Regions from separate parts of the Paenibacillus sp. FSL R5-192 genome, predicted to be linked through region 1. Evidence: riboswitches for the same ligand, from Rfam matches in the RefSeq annotation. Region 1 holds a riboswitch; each other region holds the start of a gene.
What was found. Region 1 has a riboswitch for cyclic di-AMP ahead of C161_RS07230 (hypothetical protein). Riboswitches for the same ligand answer to the same signal wherever they lie in the genome.
Positions count from the first base shown of each region.

Region 2: linked by a shared signal. The riboswitch ahead of C161_RS26460 (3D domain-containing protein) and the one ahead of C161_RS07230 (hypothetical protein) in region 1 are both predicted to bind cyclic di-AMP.
Region 3: linked by a shared signal. The riboswitch ahead of C161_RS04570 (3D domain-containing protein) and the one ahead of C161_RS07230 (hypothetical protein) in region 1 are both predicted to bind cyclic di-AMP.
Region 4: linked by a shared signal. The riboswitch ahead of C161_RS10520 (C40 family peptidase) and the one ahead of C161_RS07230 (hypothetical protein) in region 1 are both predicted to bind cyclic di-AMP.

Region 1 is NZ_ASPR01000012.1:279,531-283,734, forward strand. Features, by position in the region: gene C161_RS07215 (urease accessory protein UreF) at 1-454, opposite strand, end outside; tRNA gene C161_RS07220 (tRNA-Leu) at 899-981, shown strand; gene C161_RS07225 (glutathione peroxidase) at 1,131-1,610, opposite strand; cyclic di-AMP (ydaO/yuaA leader) riboswitch at 1,982-2,157, shown strand; gene C161_RS07230 (hypothetical protein) at 2,273-2,671, shown strand; gene C161_RS07235 (HAD family hydrolase) at 2,846-3,529, shown strand; gene C161_RS07240 (Nramp family divalent metal transporter) at 3,671-4,204, opposite strand, start outside.
Region 2 is NZ_ASPR01000049.1:274,540-278,743, forward strand. Features, by position in the region: gene C161_RS26455 (polysaccharide deacetylase family protein) at 20-811, shown strand; gene C161_RS26460 (3D domain-containing protein) at 919-1,593, opposite strand; cyclic di-AMP (ydaO/yuaA leader) riboswitch at 1,596-1,790, opposite strand; gene C161_RS26465 (amino acid ABC transporter ATP-binding protein) at 2,009-2,731, opposite strand; gene C161_RS26470 (ABC transporter substrate-binding protein/permease) at 2,718-4,181, opposite strand.
Region 3 is NZ_ASPR01000007.1:49,496-53,699, reverse strand. Features, by position in the region: gene C161_RS04575 (TatD family hydrolase) at 8-778, shown strand; cyclic di-AMP (ydaO/yuaA leader) riboswitch at 1,020-1,273, shown strand; gene C161_RS04570 (3D domain-containing protein) at 1,547-2,731, shown strand; gene rnmV (ribonuclease M5) at 2,887-3,432, shown strand; gene rsmA (16S rRNA (adenine(1518)-N(6)/adenine(1519)-N(6))-dimethyltransferase RsmA) at 3,437-4,204, shown strand, end outside.
Region 4 is NZ_ASPR01000014.1:468,407-472,610, forward strand. Features, by position in the region: gene C161_RS10500 (xanthine phosphoribosyltransferase) at 180-761, shown strand; gene C161_RS10505 (hypothetical protein) at 859-1,188, shown strand; gene C161_RS10510 (hypothetical protein) at 1,308-1,526, shown strand; gene C161_RS10515 (carboxymuconolactone decarboxylase family protein) at 1,668-1,997, shown strand; gene C161_RS10520 (C40 family peptidase) at 2,071-2,535, opposite strand; cyclic di-AMP (ydaO/yuaA leader) riboswitch at 2,541-2,672, opposite strand; gene pelA (pectate lyase) at 3,091-4,053, shown strand.

The sequences.
Region 1 (4,204 bases):
CCTCGACCGGGATGTCGAGGTGGTGGTTAATCCAGGCGTGAACAGTGGAGAGGCAGCCAACCGAATCGTATTTGGCAAAGATCTGTTCGAGCTGGCTGAATTCAATCCAGGGGTGCAGAGCGCGTGCAAGTCTGATCAATCGTTTACCCATGGCGGCAGCTTGTTCTCTGAGATCTCCAGGGGTTCGCTGAACATGGACGAGCTTGTCGATCAGAGCTATCCGCCATGTATCCTTGTGATCTGCTGCGGTATAGATGCCTTTGATGGCCATACCTTCAAGACGAACGATGCTGGGATGCAACTGACAACGCATGAATGATTCGAGATCTTCAGCATTACGAATGGTACCCTCCCTGATATGGATATCCATGCCGAAGGAATGGGTGAACCCTCCAACCTGAATAGAGGAATCAAGCAGTTTGACATAATCGAGCAGCTTATTCCCACGGTTCACAATCATTCGCCTCCTGTGTTCGTTAAATGTTACTTTAAGTGACATTAATATCCCTTTTTGTTTGCATTTTGTTTAAAAATCCGAATTATATGATAGTTATCATCCCATAAATGTCCGCTTTTTGTCAATAGTATCCGTGAAATTTAATGGATTAAATTTGAAATTCAATATTTGTGTTATTTTATATAACTCACTGTGTTATTTATGTGGCGAAGTGCAGGGAGGACCATATATAAGGAAGGACTATATATAAATGAATCAACAAGATCGGCTCTTACCGAAAAAGAGGGGATCAAATCTAATAATATGCAGTTCATGGGTAAAGATGACGAGATTATGCGATTTTTGATGAAAATGCCTAGCTGAAAAAGAAGTATTAAAAAATACTTTACTTTTAGTTCTGAACCCGGTATAATCAATTCTGTTGCCGATTATTTACGACATGCGGTCGTGGTGGAATGGCAGACACGCTATCTTGAGGGGGTAGTGGGCGTATGCCCGTGGAGGTTCGAGTCCTCTCGACCGCATCATATGAACGATTAAAAAGAAGCTTTCCGTTATTGGAAAGCTTCTTTTTTTGTCTTTTTCGAACAGTATGACATCAAAGTTGAGAAAAAAAAGCCATCCATTACCGGGGCAATACTGCTCTACCTTCCCGCTACGGGTGGCCTGTGTATTATTTTTGCAGCAAGTTCTTGATATCTTCTTCAATCTTGTCCGGTGTTGTTTTGGGAGCATAACGTTTAATGACCTGTCCGTTCTGATCCACAAGGAATTTGGTGAAATTCCATTTGATTGCTTTGGAGCCGAGCAGGCCAGGAGCTTCTGTACTAAGGTGTTGGAAAAGAGGGTGAGCGCTTGATCCGTTCACATCAATTTTCTCAAACATGGGGAAGCTCACGCCATAATTCATCTGACAGAACTCGGCAATATCGTCGGAAGATCCTTTTTCCTGTGCAAACTGGTTACTTGGGAAACCAAGAACTTCAAATGGAGCATCTTGAAACTTGTCTTGCAGTTCTTGAAGACCTTTGAATTGAGGGGTAAGGCCGCATGAGCTTGCCGTATTCACGATCAGGAGCACTTTGTCACGGTAGTCGGACATTTCAACTTCTTGACCGCGAAGGGTATTCACTTTGTAATCGTAGACTGTCATCTAAATCGCCTCCATTTATTTACTCTTATATCTTCTATTATATTGGTTGCAATTAAATATTGCAAAACTAATATGGTGTTAAAAGAATCAAAACAGGCAAGTTGTGCGGAATACGTGAATGAATTGCGAAGGGATTTTCGTCAGAGTGAGAATTAGATAGCCTTGAAGAGATGGATAGAGTATAACCTTATTGTAAGCGTTATTATGGATGAGTATTGGCAAAAATCTGCCGATTCGGTGATCTGTGAGGACTTTACACCGTCATGGCACGGGTGTATGATTCATAACGTAATTTCAATTTAAACTAAATTGTATATGAAAAACGAAACAAACGATAATATCGCTCGATCTTATCTTAAGATATACGAACGATGTTTTAATCGCTGAGTTTCCATTCATTCATGAGTGGAAAACGGGGGAACCAACGGAATGCGCTGTCCAGGACAGTAGGCATTCATGGGGTGAATTTTCCGGTGACAGCCGGAAATAGGGCGACTCTCGCGCCCGAATCCGTCAGCTAACCTCGTAAGCGTTAAAGGGAGAGGCAACAAGCCGTACGCTGGTTCATGGCGTTTTCGCCATGGATTCTTTAAGAAGCGTTCGGGAGGCCTTGGTCCCCCACGCTTCTTTTTTGTTGTCTTTTCACGCCAAGGGAGGAACGAATGATGGATACTGAGATGATCTTAGTGACTGCTCCAAATGAAGCAGGACGCAAATTTATCAAATTACTGATGTACAAAAAAATGCCGTTTGCCGTTCTAACCAACAGTGCAGGGGAAGAGCGCAGACTCCGTAGAATCGGAGTAGAACATGTCATTCGCATGAACACGGCTGCAGCTCAAAAATGGTTTTTGCCGCAGGGCAGCGTAGGCAACGTGTTTATTTTCGAGAACAGCCTGAATCTGACCTGTCGTTATTTACAGATCTGCCGTTCATGGACATCGAAATCCCTGTGCGTCATTACGGAGCAGAGTCATCCTAAGGGCATCTATCGGGGCATGGGCGCAGACCGGATTGTATATTCGCTCAATGGGGAAGTTGGCTTTCTCCTCAATGGTTAATGCCATAGCTTGTGATTGCTCAGGTGTAAGGTGCCTGTTATAATTGAATGTATTAGAATCAATTTCAGAATTCACTCAAGGTATTATGAAATTGATTCATCGATAAACGGAAGTTTGAGGAGACTCATGCAGGATGGTGAGTCTTCTTTTTTATGCTTACAAGGAGGAATTGGCGTGCCGGATGTAGGTGGATTGAAATGGTTGTTTTTTGATGTTGGAGATACACTGGTGGATGAATGGGAGCCGGTTGATGATATTATTGGACAGTTCGTCCGTGAAGCTTGTGTTTTGGGGTATCCGGTGAAGATTGAGACGGTACGCGAACTGTTCGCGAACTGTTACCGAAAATATGAGCAATGGCCTATGAGAGTGGCAATTCGCACATTTGTTAAAGACGAGGGACATCAAAAACAGATTCAGGACAAGCTGAAGTTTCAAAAAGATCTTGAACGTCCTTTTCCTTCAGCAGATTCCGTTCTTCAGCAGTTGTCACGGCATTATCGCATTGGCATTATTGCCAATCAGAGTCCTGGAACGGAAGAGAGACTGGAGAGCTACGGCTTGCGGAAGTATGTTGATGTTCTGGCATGTTCGGCTGAAGAAGGAGTGTCCAAGCCAGACCCTGAGTTATACGCTGTGGCCTTGAAGCAGGCCGGTTGTGAACCGGAGGAAGCCGTCATGATCGGCGATCGGATCGATAACGACATTATACCTGCTCGGAAGCTGGGCATGCGTACGATTCGAATTATGCAGGGTTACGGAAGATTTCAGCCAGAACTATCGGATGACAAACGTGCGGATTGGACTGTTGATTCATTGGATCAACTCTTGCCGTTATTGATACCAAATCAGGATTAGATGCAGATGGTTGTTTATTGGAGTTTGAGTTTTACTATAAAAGGAAACATGTTGCTGTATTGCAACAATAAAGGCTGATCAACTGGGTATAAAATACCGGAGTTGATCAGCCTTTTTAGTATTTAGCCAATTAAAATGAGATTAGAATAACCGAATCGTCTGAATGATCAGATATACATTCAGCACAACGATAATCGCGGCAATGACCCATGAGATGATTTTGAGCCACAATTTGTTGGCGAATGCACCCATGCTTTTTTTATCACTCGTGAACATCACCAGGGGAATTACAGCAAACGGCAATTGAAGCGACAGGACGACCTGGCTCAAAATGAGTAGTTCTTCTGTGCCATGTTCTCCTGCAATGGCTGTCACAATTACCGCGGGGATGATGGCGATCAGACGTGTGACCAGTCTGCGTAGCCAAGCCGGAATTCGAATGTTCAGGAAACCTTCCATAACGATCTGCCCAGCGAGTGTACCTGTAAGGGTAGAGTTCTGACCTGATGCTAACAGCGCCACACCGAACAGGATACTTGCGACCGTAGTACCCAATAGAGGTGTCAGCAGATGATAGGCATCAGCGATCTCAGCAACCTGCGTCATACCAGCACTGTGAAATACAGCGGCAGATACAATCAGGATGGCTGCATTGATGAACAGGGCCAGTGTCAG
Region 2 (4,204 bases), on a different contig from region 1:
GAAAAAGGAGGCCGATATTATGCGCGTACGCCTCATTATGCTGATGGTTATCGTTATTTTTCTCGGGGGATCTCATGCTCCAGTTTCATCGCGGGATGTTTCAAGCCCGCCAGGTGAATCCGTATCAGGTTTGGATTCTGCGGAAGAAGAACAACTGACATTGGGACAATTACGTCAAAAATATGCCGATACGTTCAAAACCAATGGTCCTTCAACCAAGAAGGTTGCACTGACTTTTGATGATGTACCTGATCCACGGTTTACTCCACAAGTGCTGGATGTATTGAAGAAATACAATGTCAGAGCTACATTCTTCATCGTGGGTAGTCGTGCTGAGAAACATCCGGATCTAGTGAAACGCATCGTTAAGGAAGGGCATATGGTTGGTAATCACAGCTACAATCATCCTGAATTCAGTAAGCTGTCGATGAATGCCTTTCGCAAACAAATTTTACATACCGGGGATATTATTCAACGTTTGGCGGGATATACGCCCAAGATGATTCGGCCACCTTATGGAGACATTAATGAAGAACAGCTGAGATGGGCTGCCAAACAACATTATAGCATTGTGAACTGGAACGTAGACTCCCTGGACTGGAAAGGCCTTTCAAAGGAACAGGTGAAAGATAACATCCTCTCTGCCGTGAAACCTGGCTCCATCGTTCTGCAACATGCTGGAGGCGGTGTAGGGTCAAACCTGAACGGCACGATTGAGGCTTTGCCTGAAATTATTGAGGAACTACGTAATCGGGGATATGAACTGGTCACCTTGGACGAAATGCTGGGATTGCCCAAGGCCAAAGATTAGGATGACCGTGATAACAAATAATGAGAATATTAAAAGGGTGCTGTTCAATCGCGAATTAGCGACTGGCAGACACCCTGTTTGAATTCATTTTAAATGTTATTTTCTCTCTACTTCAGAATGTACAGCTCGATATCCTGAAAACCAAATGAGCTTACAGACTGTTTGCTACCCGGGATAAAGATATCAATCCGGTGACCCTTGATTGCACCGCCCACATCCCGCGCTGTGGCTACAAAAGCCTGTTTTGGCAATCCTGGATGGCTGTGACCAGTTACCAGTACTTTGGTTCCAAGTGGAATTACACTTGGATCAACTGCAATCGTACCCAGTTCAAGGTCATTTCCGAAATAATCGACTGCACCCCAGCCTCCATTTTCAGACGGATCTGCAGAGTATGCCGTTGCTTTTACGTTCACAGCTTTGCTGTAATCGAATGTTTTACCCCAGGCTTGAACAACTTTATTATCTGCGTTGACGTCCAAGCTTGCTGTAGTAACAGTCTTCGCTTGGGTCTTGCTCTCCGTTGCCGCAGCGTCTGCTACATTGTTTGCCTTACCGGGAATCGTAATTTTCAAACCACCATAAATGTTGTAAGCCGAAATGTCGTTGTTTGCTTTAATTAACGTGTTGAGTGCTACTCCATATTGTTTTGATAAGGTGTAGAAGGTATCCCCTTCTTTGGCCACATGAACTGAATCGGCGTGAGCCGGAACGGCTTGAATGAGCATTGCTGTTGTCATTAATGCTACTGCTGTTTTGGCTATACGTTTCTTGTTAATCATGGTCTTCCTCCCTCATTGTGCCTGCGAAGTTAGTTGTCGGATTCGGATGAGGAGCCCACCCTATAGGTTCTTCGTTACATTTGAAACGTTATGTACCCAATTCACCCCAAGCAGTGTGCTGTAGATCTTCCCCCTGCACAATCTGCATCGTTACATCCCCCGCACTCCCTGTCCGGAAGTTTCGGCAGAGTTCAATATATCACAATTTTGTAACCTGAACTTGTAGTAATTCTTACCAAATGGTTTTTAGCATGTAAGCATTTGTAAGAATACTGGTTAATTCAGAAAGTTTGGTTGACCCGATTCCTTTACATTTGGTAACAGAATAGTTACTTTTCCGAATCCATACGTCATTATTATCCATAAAAAATAGCGTTACCGACTCGAAGTCAGTAACGCTATTTGATCACATCGTTTAGAGTACTTTCGCAAGAAAATCACGTGTACGTGAATTTTTGGGTGCTCCAAACACCTCATCAGGTGTTCCCTCTTCCACAATAACCCCGCCATCCATGAACAAGATGCGGTCTCCCACTTCACGTGCGAAACCCATCTCATGGGTTACGATGACCATCGTCATTCCGCCTTCTGCAAGACGTTTCATGACATCCAGCACTTCGCCGACCATCTCAGGATCCAGTGCCGACGTAGGCTCGTCAAACAGCATCACATGCGGCTGCATGGCCAATGCTCTAGCAATGGCGATCCGCTGCTTCTGTCCACCAGACAGCTGATTCGGGAATGTATCTTTTTTATCGTACAAGCCCACGGTGTTAAGCAGATCAGCAGCAATTTTTTCCGCTTCCTGAGTGGATTGTTTCTTCACTTTAATTGGAGCAATCGTAATGTTTTGCTCTACCGTTTTGTGTGGGAACAGGTTGAAGTGCTGGAACACCATGCCCATTTTCTCACGAGTTGCGTTAATGTTATGCTTGGGGTCCGTGATTGACACGCCTTCAAAATCAATCTCTCCTGAGGTAGGCTGTTCCAGCAGATTCAGACAACGCAAGAACGTACTTTTACCTGAACCAGAAGGACCGATGACCACGACAACCTCACCTTTGCCAATCGTCACGTTTATGCCCTTAAGCACATCGTTATTTCCATAAGATTTGTGTAATTGTCTAACGTCTATCACTTGCACTCAACTTCCTTTCCAGTCGTCCCAGCAGCTTGGACAAAATGAACGTCATTACAAAGTAGATGGCTGCTGCAATCAAAAATGGACTCAAGCCTTGGTACGTAATGTTCTTGACTACACTTGCCTGATACATAATGTCCACCATACCGATAACGGAGATAATGGAGGATTCTTTGATGATAGTTATGAATTCATTACCGATCGCTGGTAATACAGCTTTGAAGGCTTGTGGCAATATGATATAACGCATCGCGGCGCCTCTTCCCATACCTAATGAACGCGCTGCCTCCAACTGACCACGATCCACACCTTGGATACCTGCACGGAAAATCTCCGCCAGATAGGCACCACTATTGATTGAAAGTGTAATGATACCTGCCTGAAGTGCAGTGAAGTTAATGCCAAAGCTCAGGGAAAAACCATAGTAAATAATCATCAACTGTACCAACATCGGTGTGCCACGGATCACTTCAACGTAAGCCGTACCGATCCAGCGCAAGATTGCAGCGTCATGCAAACGGAACAAACAGATGATCAATCCAATAATTACCCCGAAGATAACCCCAAGTGCAGACAACAGAAGTGTGTATCCTACACCTGTAGCATAGAAACTTTTGTACTCCCAGAATACTTGGAAAATATTTTGTGATTTGTTCGCTTTATCCGCCATCAAGAGGCTGGCGTCCGTCACCATCTGATTGATTTTATCTTCGCTTTTCAGTCGCTCCAGTGTTCCATTTACTGCAGCTAGCAGCTCGGTATTACCTTTACGAATCCCGATTGCCGCTTCTGCTTGCTCTTCGTCCGGAACAGCAGCAGCAAGTCCAATGATATCGTCCAGATAACCTACAGCAACGGTATCTTCAACGATTGCCGCGTCAATGCGTTTTGTTTGCAGTTGAAGCACGATATCCGAGATTTTATCCAGCGCAGTAAGCTTCGCTCCTGGAATACTCTGTCCGATCGTTTCCTGAATGGAGCCTTTCTGAACGCCAATCTTCGCATTTTCAAGTTCTGCCATGGTTGGATATTTGTCTTTATCCACATTGCGAACCATAATCACTTGTTTTGACTTATAATAGGTGTCGGAAAAATCGATACTTTTCTTCCGCTCATCCGTCGGCGTCATACCTGAAATCACCAGATCAACACGCCCGCTCTGCAATGAAGGCAGAAGACCGTCGAAGCCCATATCCTCAATCACAAGCTCAGCGCCAAGATCTTTGGCAATCTCTTTGGCGATCTCAATATCGAAGCCGACGATTTCATCTTTGCCATTAATCACTTTATGGAATTCATATGGTGCAAAATCGGCACTTGTACCGAGCACCAGCTTTTTACTGCTTGAATTATCTGTAGTTCCACTAGCAAGTGCCACAGGAACGGCAGTCGTCAGCAGAATAACAAAGGTCAACAGCATCATGGTGTAACGACTTATTAATTTCAACCTTTTTCTCTCCCCTTACAATA
Region 3 (4,204 bases), on a different contig from region 1:
TACAGACATGATGCTGTTCGACACACATACACATCTGGATGCACCACAATTCGACGAGGACCGCGAGGACATGATTCAGCGTGCTGTGGATGCAGGAGTTGGTCGCATGATCAACATTGGCTTTAACCGGGAGACAATTCCAACCACAATGAAACTCGCTGAAACATATGACTTTATATATGCAGCTGTAGGGTGGCATCCCGTAGATGCGATCACAATGCAGGAGGGCGATTTGGAGTGGATTGCATCTTTATGCAAGCATGAAAAAGTGGTTGCGATCGGTGAGATTGGATTGGATTATCACTGGGATACTTCACCAAAAGAAATACAGCATCGCGTATTACGACAACAAATTGCTTTGGCGCGTGAAGTGAACATGCCAATTGTCATCCATAATCGGGATGCACATGAGGATATCATAAGAATTTTGCGTGAAGAGAAAGCGGGTGAAGTTGGTGGTGTGATGCACTCGTTCTCAGGCAGCTGGGAAACAGCAAAAAGTTGTCTCGATATGGGCTTCCATCTCTCCTTCGGAGGACCGATCACATTCAAAAATGCAAAGCAGCCCAAAGAGGTGCTGGAGAAGGTTCCTATGGACCGTTTTTTCATTGAAACAGATGCTCCATATTTGACACCTCACCCTTATCGTGGGAAGCGAAATGAGACAGCGCATGTACGTCTGGTTGCAGAGGCAGCTGCGGAAATTAAAGGCATTTCGGTGGAGGAAATTGCTGCAATAACAACCAAAAATGCCATGGAACGATTTGGGATTCGTTAAAAAAACGAGCAAATGAGGTGAAAAAGGCAGGTAAGCGGAGGTAATTTGCCCTTTGATCCAAATAAATCAAGAATATTACAATATTTTAACCAAATATTCAGAAAAACGTACTTGATCAACGCTTTACAACATGCATCAAAACAGGATATCATCTTTTCAGTGAATTGTTGTGCGGAAAATTGGACAGATGTTCGGGGGATGAACAAAGGGACACTTTCCGATGAAACAACATTACTTTCATGAATCAGTCTCGCTGAGTCTCCGTTATCGGAGAGCGGGGGAACCAATAGGGCTTAAACATCGGTGTATTTGGCCGATGCGCAACGTTCGCTGACCCAAAAGCAGCGAAGGGAACTGCGAAGCCGTATTTGATTTCTTCTTTGGGTCTCGGGGTGAATTCAAGGGCGTCCGCCATGAGCGGGTGACCCAAGATAGGGCGGCTCTCTTTCGCCCGAACCCGACAGCTAACCTCGCAAGCGGAAAAAGAGAGGCAACCTCGTGCATGAATTTCCGATATTCAGAATCATTCGGAAGCCACGGAAGAGTTCCTCTTACACTCTTTCTTTGGCTTTTTTGTTTTTGAATAAAAGAAATATTGTCATCATACGGTAGGTATTCAGGAGGATGACATCATGTTGCGAAGATTGATTCATGGTGCAGAATCGGATTATGTTGGTCCAATCTGTGTTCTGTAGAAAATTTGGTATAGTCACGTCAAAGACATCATGCATTACTTTAGACGGCGAGGCTATGAAGGAGGACGGAGAAGTGGGCACATTCCAACCAGAAGAGACCCATGAGTCACGATCATCCAGTAAGTCTTTCGCGTTGCGGTGGAAGCATGAGAACATGCGTCAAATGGCATTGATCGCGATTTTCTCAATTGCGCTTACAATCATGATCTTGTTAGTCGTTTACGGTCAGGCCGGGAAACAAATTTCGCTGGTTATTGATGGCAAAGCTCAGGTGGTAGAGACTCGTACAGGAATGCTTCAGGAAATGCTGGAGGAGCAGTCGATCACAGTCAGCCCTCACGATAAGGTATCCATGTCCATGAATGGGGCGATTACAGATGGAGACCGAATCGTTATTGAGCGGGCCGTTCCAGTTAACATTACGGCAGACGGAGACACCAAGACTCTGTATACAACCGATTCATCGGTAGAAGATGCAATTCAAAAATCAGGTATTCAAGTTGAAAGTAATGATAAAGTGTATCCGGCGCTTGGAACTGCGATCAAAGCGGAGATGAAGATCCGTGTAGTGCGCGTAACAAAGCGTACAGTGGAAGTAGAGCAACCGATCGCTTACAAAGTCATTAAAACGGCTGACCCTAGCTTATACAAAGGGGATAACCGTGTCGTTGTGAACGGCAAAGAAGGCACAATTGTGCAGCATATCGAAAAGGTATTTCAGGATGGAGAATTGGTCTCCAAAAAAATGGTCGGCAAATCTGTCGCGAATAATCGTGTAGATAAAGTGATCGCTGTCGGCACCAAAGCAAAACCGGTCGTGAAAGAACCTGAGATTCAGACCGTATCGGCTCAAACGTCAACAACCAAAAAGGCTACAACAACGAACTCGAAGAAAACATCTGCCTCGGGCAGCAAAGTGATTACCGTATCCGGGACTTCTTTTAAATACTCCAAAGTACTTAAAAATGTATCCATGACTGCCTACTCTTCCGAAGAGCCTGGCATTGGAACTAAAACAGCTTCCGGTACTCGTGTAACGGAAGGACGCACCATTGCGGTTGATCCCAAAGTCATTCCAATTGGCTGGTGGGTATATATCGAAGGTCTGGGATTCCGTCGTGCGGAAGATACAGGCGGTGCCATTAAAGGCAACAAAATTGATGTGTATTATGACAGTGTGAAGCATGCCCTGAATTTTGGACGTAAGAAAGGCAAGACGGTCTACGTGATCGGTCCGGTGAAGCCGGAAGCGAACTAAAATCGTTTTACTTTGAAATGGGAATGCTATAAAATAGTTGCATGAATGATTCATGCGGAATATGCGGCGGAGGAGTCTGAATTCAGTCTCCCCCGCCGTTTGGCAGAGAAGAGGATATTCCTCTTCTTTTTGCGTTAGAAAGGAAGAAATGGAACATGATAAAAGAAATCATTGTGGTGGAAGGCCGTGACGATACGGTAGCTATCCGTCGGGCCGTGGAAGCCGATACCATAGAAACAGGTGGATCAGCAATCAACCAACGCATTCTGAAGCGGATTGCGCTTGCTCAGGAGAGACGGGGAGTCATTGTACTGACAGATCCGGATCATGCTGGCGAACGCATTCGAAAAATTATTGCGAACAAGGTGCCAGGCTGCAAACATGCCTTCATTCCGGAAGCCGATGCAACGCGCAAAGGGGACATTGGGGTGGAGAATGCCTCACCAGAGGCGATCCGTCATGCTCTGGCGCGCGTACATACTTCATACGAAGGTGCTCCGAGCCTGATCGATTGGGAGGACCTGATCGCGGCAGGACTTATTGTGCATCCGCAGGCTGCTGCACGTCGCATGGAGATGGGCAATCTGCTGGGCATCGGTTATTGTAACGGTAAGCAGTTCCACAAACGCCTCAGTGTATTTCAGATTACACGGGAAGAGTTCTCTACAGCATTAGCGCAAATTGAACGTGAAGGATTGTGAGCATATGAAGAACATGGAAGAGACGATTGAAATTGCAACGCCCAAGCGTACGAAAGAGATTATTCAAAGACACGGATTCTCATTTAAGAAAAGTCTGGGTCAGAACTTTCTGATCGATCAAAATATACTGAACAAAATTGTTAATGCAGCCGATCTGGACGAGTCCAAGGGCGCACTGGAGATCGGGCCGGGTATTGGAGCCCTCACGGAGCGACTGGCTCGGGTAGCCGGTCCCGTCACAGCCGTAGAGATTGACCAGCGCTTAATCCCAATCCTGGGAGAAGTGATGCAGCCTTATTCGAATGTACGTGTTCATCATGGGGATGTGCTGAAGCTTGATCTGGCTGAGTTGTTTAATACGGATTTTGCATCCGTGGACAAAGTCAGTGTTGTGGCTAACCTGCCTTATTATGTAACGACTCCAATCATGATGAAACTGCTGGAAGAGAAGCTGCCGGTAGACAGCATTGTTGTCATGATCCAAAAAGAAGTGGCTGAACGCATGGCTGCTGCACCAGGATCAAAAGACTACGGTAGTCTAAGCATCGCAGTTCAGTACTACAGTATGCCGGAACTTGTGTGTATTGTGCCTCCTACGGTCTTCATTCCGCAACCTAATGTGGAATCAGCTGTCATTAAGCTGAAAGTGCGTGAGCAACCACCAGTGGAGATTCCGGATGAAGCACACTACTTCGAAGTGGTACAGGCTTCTTTTGCCCAGCGGAGAAAAACAATCTCAAACAATTTGAAGGCACGTTTCTTCACAAAGGAG
Region 4 (4,204 bases), on a different contig from region 1:
TAGTTTGGACATGCGGGTACCATGGTACAAGGTATGCTTGACCCACGAAAGTCATGACAATCGATAATGAGCTTTGGCTTGAAATGCGTCCCAAGGACAGCGTCAAGGCAATTTCGCTTGAACTTATAGATAGATATATGATACTTTTACCTCATAGGATAGGCTTGGGAGGTCAAATCATGGAATTATTGAAACAACGAATTTTACAAGAAGGTGTGGTTATCTCGGATCAAGTATTAAAGCTGGATGGTCTGTTGAACCACCAGATTGATCCTGCATTAACGATGGAGATGGGACGTGAGTTTGCTGCCCGTTTTCGTGAAAGTGGAGTAACTCGGGTAATCACGGTAGAATCCTCAGGGATTCCGGTTGCGTTTGCCGCAGCCTATGAACTTGGGGTGCCCCTTGTATTCGCCCGTCGCAAAAAAACACTTCTGGCTGATCCTGATGCTTACTGTGAACGTGTACCGTCCTTTACCAAAGGAATTGTAACTGACATTATGGTATCCCGCGAGTTCATTCATGAGAATGACCGCATTTTGTTCATTGATGATATCATTGCCAATGGAGATGCCGCTCGTGGCGTCATCAAAATTATCGAGCGTTCCGGTGCGGAACTTGTCGGATTCGGCGTTGTGGTCGAGAAAAGTTTCCAGGCAGGGGCACGCACGATTCGTGAACAGGGTATTCCGGTGGAAGCCTTGGTACGCATTCGTTCCCTGAACGATGGAACAGTACAATTTGACGATAACGAAATGTGACATTTTAAAGGAATAGGGCCTATTTTTTGAACTATGCCTTTGCATGACCGCCGATTTCATTTATAATGGGGTTATGTTAGGGAGAGGAGGCAACACCATGGGGAACCAACCGGCAACAGAACAATTTTTTAATGATAAGCTGGCGGAATCGAAAGTTCATTTTGAACGTGCCCTGGATTGTAAACATACGGAATTCGATGACCTTTATCCCTATATGATTGAACATCCTCAATTTTTCTGGTACAAACGCTATGTTGCCTGGTCAGAATTACTGACGATTGTAGGCTTGTGCGAAGAGTTGTCCTTCTCTTGGAAAGAACAATTTACACCGCATCAAGTGGAGTACCTTGAAGAACGTGTGATGTCCGCCAAAGTGCTTGATTTTTGGTTCGAGAAGAACGACAGCAAAGAGCACGCGCAGCGGTAACTTTCAGTCGGGACATAATTTCGAATGACATGACAGTCCAATACAGTCACGTGAGACCTAAATGACTTTTCATTTAGGTCTCTTTTTGTAAATAAATTTGAAATATAGGAGCCATGAAGATGATTAGTGATACAGAATTGGACGCCCTGCGTCTGTCAGGTGAGAAAGTTAGAGTCGTACGGGACGAGCTGGAATCGAACGACGTGAAGGGCATTGTGGTTGCCTGGGATGGCGAGCAGGTACTTATCCGTCGTCAGAATCGACGTGTCGTTAAGCTGGACCGAGGTTACAGCTATCAGCTGTTCAGCGAGCCGCGCCAGAGTCCACTTAGTGAGTAACAGCTTATAATTATGGCAGGGCCATGCGCGTTAAATGTTTGGAATTACCATGATTTCTTGGCATAATTGGCTCACTCGGGAGAGAAGATAGGTACAGTGAGGAAGATCTGTAACTATAGCCGAGAGGGTGTGCTACAAGCCATGACATTGATGAATGATAAAGTTCATGCCTACAAGGATCAGATTGGAGCATTAAGCGATGTGCTGCCAGGTGTGGTGAAGTCGTATCATGAGTTTACCGGAGAATGCTTCCAACCTGGCGTGATTGATGCGAAGACAAAACAGCTAATTGCACTTGGCATTGGATTATTCGCCAACAATGAGGTATGTACCTTCTACCATGTAGAAGAAGCCCGTGCCAAGGGTGCAACAGATCAGGAGATCATGGAGACCGTAGCCGTGGCCGGAGCTGTTGGTGGAGGACATGCCCTGTCTCAGGGTGCGATGCGAGTGCAGAAGGCGCTGCATTAGTAAGCAATGCAACATAAATTTTTAAGTGCAAAAAAGGCATCCGGTTAATAACCGATGCCTTTTTGTATGTGAATCACATTTTACCTAACATTTTATCATACATAAACTGTCCAGTTACCCGACGTGCTGTTACATAACGATCATTGAAGTATGGATTCGATAACTTCGTGATGCTTACACCTTTACTGCTGGAGGCATGAGCGAATTGTCCGCCGCCGATATATACACCTGTATGTGAAATGCCTTTGCCTGTTGTATTAAAGAACACCAGATCACCTGTCCGAACATTGCTCTTGGATACGGGAGTACCTGCTTTGGCTTGCTGCTGCGAAGTACGTGGTAATTCAATGCTGTATTTGTTGAAAAGATATCTCATAAAACCAGAACAGTCGAAGCCGGCTACAGTTGTGCCACCCCATTTGTAAGGAATACCTGTCATGTTGTTCACTACGGAGTTGATACTGCTTGCCTCTGTGCTTGTTGCCCCGGATGTAAATAATACAGCTGCTCCAAAAATGGAGATAATCAGTTTTTTCAAAATCAATGTTCTCCCTTCGATGCCTACGGAGTTAGCTAAGGGTTCGGTAGAAGGTTCCCTATATTTCCTATGTATAAGAATAATTCACCCAAATTGGTTCCCCCGTTTTCAAACATGAAACTCGGCAATGAATAATTAAGTTTTTGTAACTATTTGAAACTATATTGCATAAATGCGTAATTGTCAAACCCATTTAAAACCCTTCGTAATACCTCAATGTTAGCGGAATTAAGGTTTTTATATGAAAGAAGGGATCAAGTTTGGGTATCATTCATGACAAAAACGTCATTATTGGTTCGTTTAAGACGAATTTGGATAAATAAATAGGTTTGTCATGAGTTAAAAGAACTATCCCGTTATGTAGAATTAGAGAGATTATATTCATTAAGTTGCATATATTGACAAAAATCGATTTTTTGCATATTATCTGATTATCCAATCCACATATTGGATGAAAATTGATTTTATTATGCGATAAATACAAATAAAGGAGGTTTGGGGCGTATATCATAGGTAAAGTAGAAGTGGAAGATTTATAAAAACGAACATAGGAGAGTGTTACATTTGAAAGCGAAGAAAATAATTACTTTTGTCCTGGCATGTACGATGGTGTTCTCAGTAGTTGGAATGGCAGTTCTCCCTGTAGGGACGGTATCTGCTGCAGATGCGTCGGGTACTACAGCGAGTATTTCTGATATTTTGAAGAACCAGCTGCCGGATGGAGGTTGGAGAAAAGATTATAAACAGACAAGTGGAGAGTGGGCAAAGTCCACGATAGACAACAAGGCTACATACTCAGAAATTAGAAGATTGGCGAAGGAATTTAAAAAGACGAATGATCCGCGTTACTCCACAGCTGCAATCAAAGGAATTAACTTTTTGATCAACATGCAGTATTCAAACGGCGGGTGGCCACAAGTTTACCAAAGCTCCGGATACCACAAGCACATCACTTACAATGATGATGCCATGATTAATGTAATGATCATGCTGGATGAAGTAGCAGCACGCAAAGGTGATTTCTCATTTATCGACAGCACACTTGCTAACCGCAGTAAAAATTCAGTTGCCAAAGGTGTGGAGGCGATTCTGAATACACAGGTCGTTTCAGGTGGTAAGCTGACAGCATGGGGACAACAACATGATTCCAGCTCTCTTAAACCAGCGAGCGCAAGAATCTACGAAGTGCCATCACTGACAGCTGGAGAGAGTGTAACGATTGTTAAATTTCTGAAAACCAGACCTGCTAACGCTAAAATTACCGCATCCATTAAAGGAGCGGAGGCTTGGTTTAACAAAGTGAAAATTACGGGTTACAAGTATGAAAGAGCTAATGGAGATAGTAAAATTATCGCTGATTCCAAAGCTGCACCAATTTGGGCACGCTTCTATGAGATCGGAACGGATAAACCAATCTTTATTGGTCGTGACGGGGTAGTTAAATACAAATTAAGTGATATTGATAAAGAAAGAAGAGGCGGTTATGCATGGTATGGCAACTGGCCTTCCAAGCTGTAATTTGTAGTATGCTTCCGTTTTAATGAACCAAACTATTAGCAGCAGTTAAAGGTAAAGCCCGAATCGACATGGACGTCTGATTCGGGCTTTATTGTTATTATTTTCAGTGTTGACATGATAGATTACGCATGATATATTATTTATTGTCGCC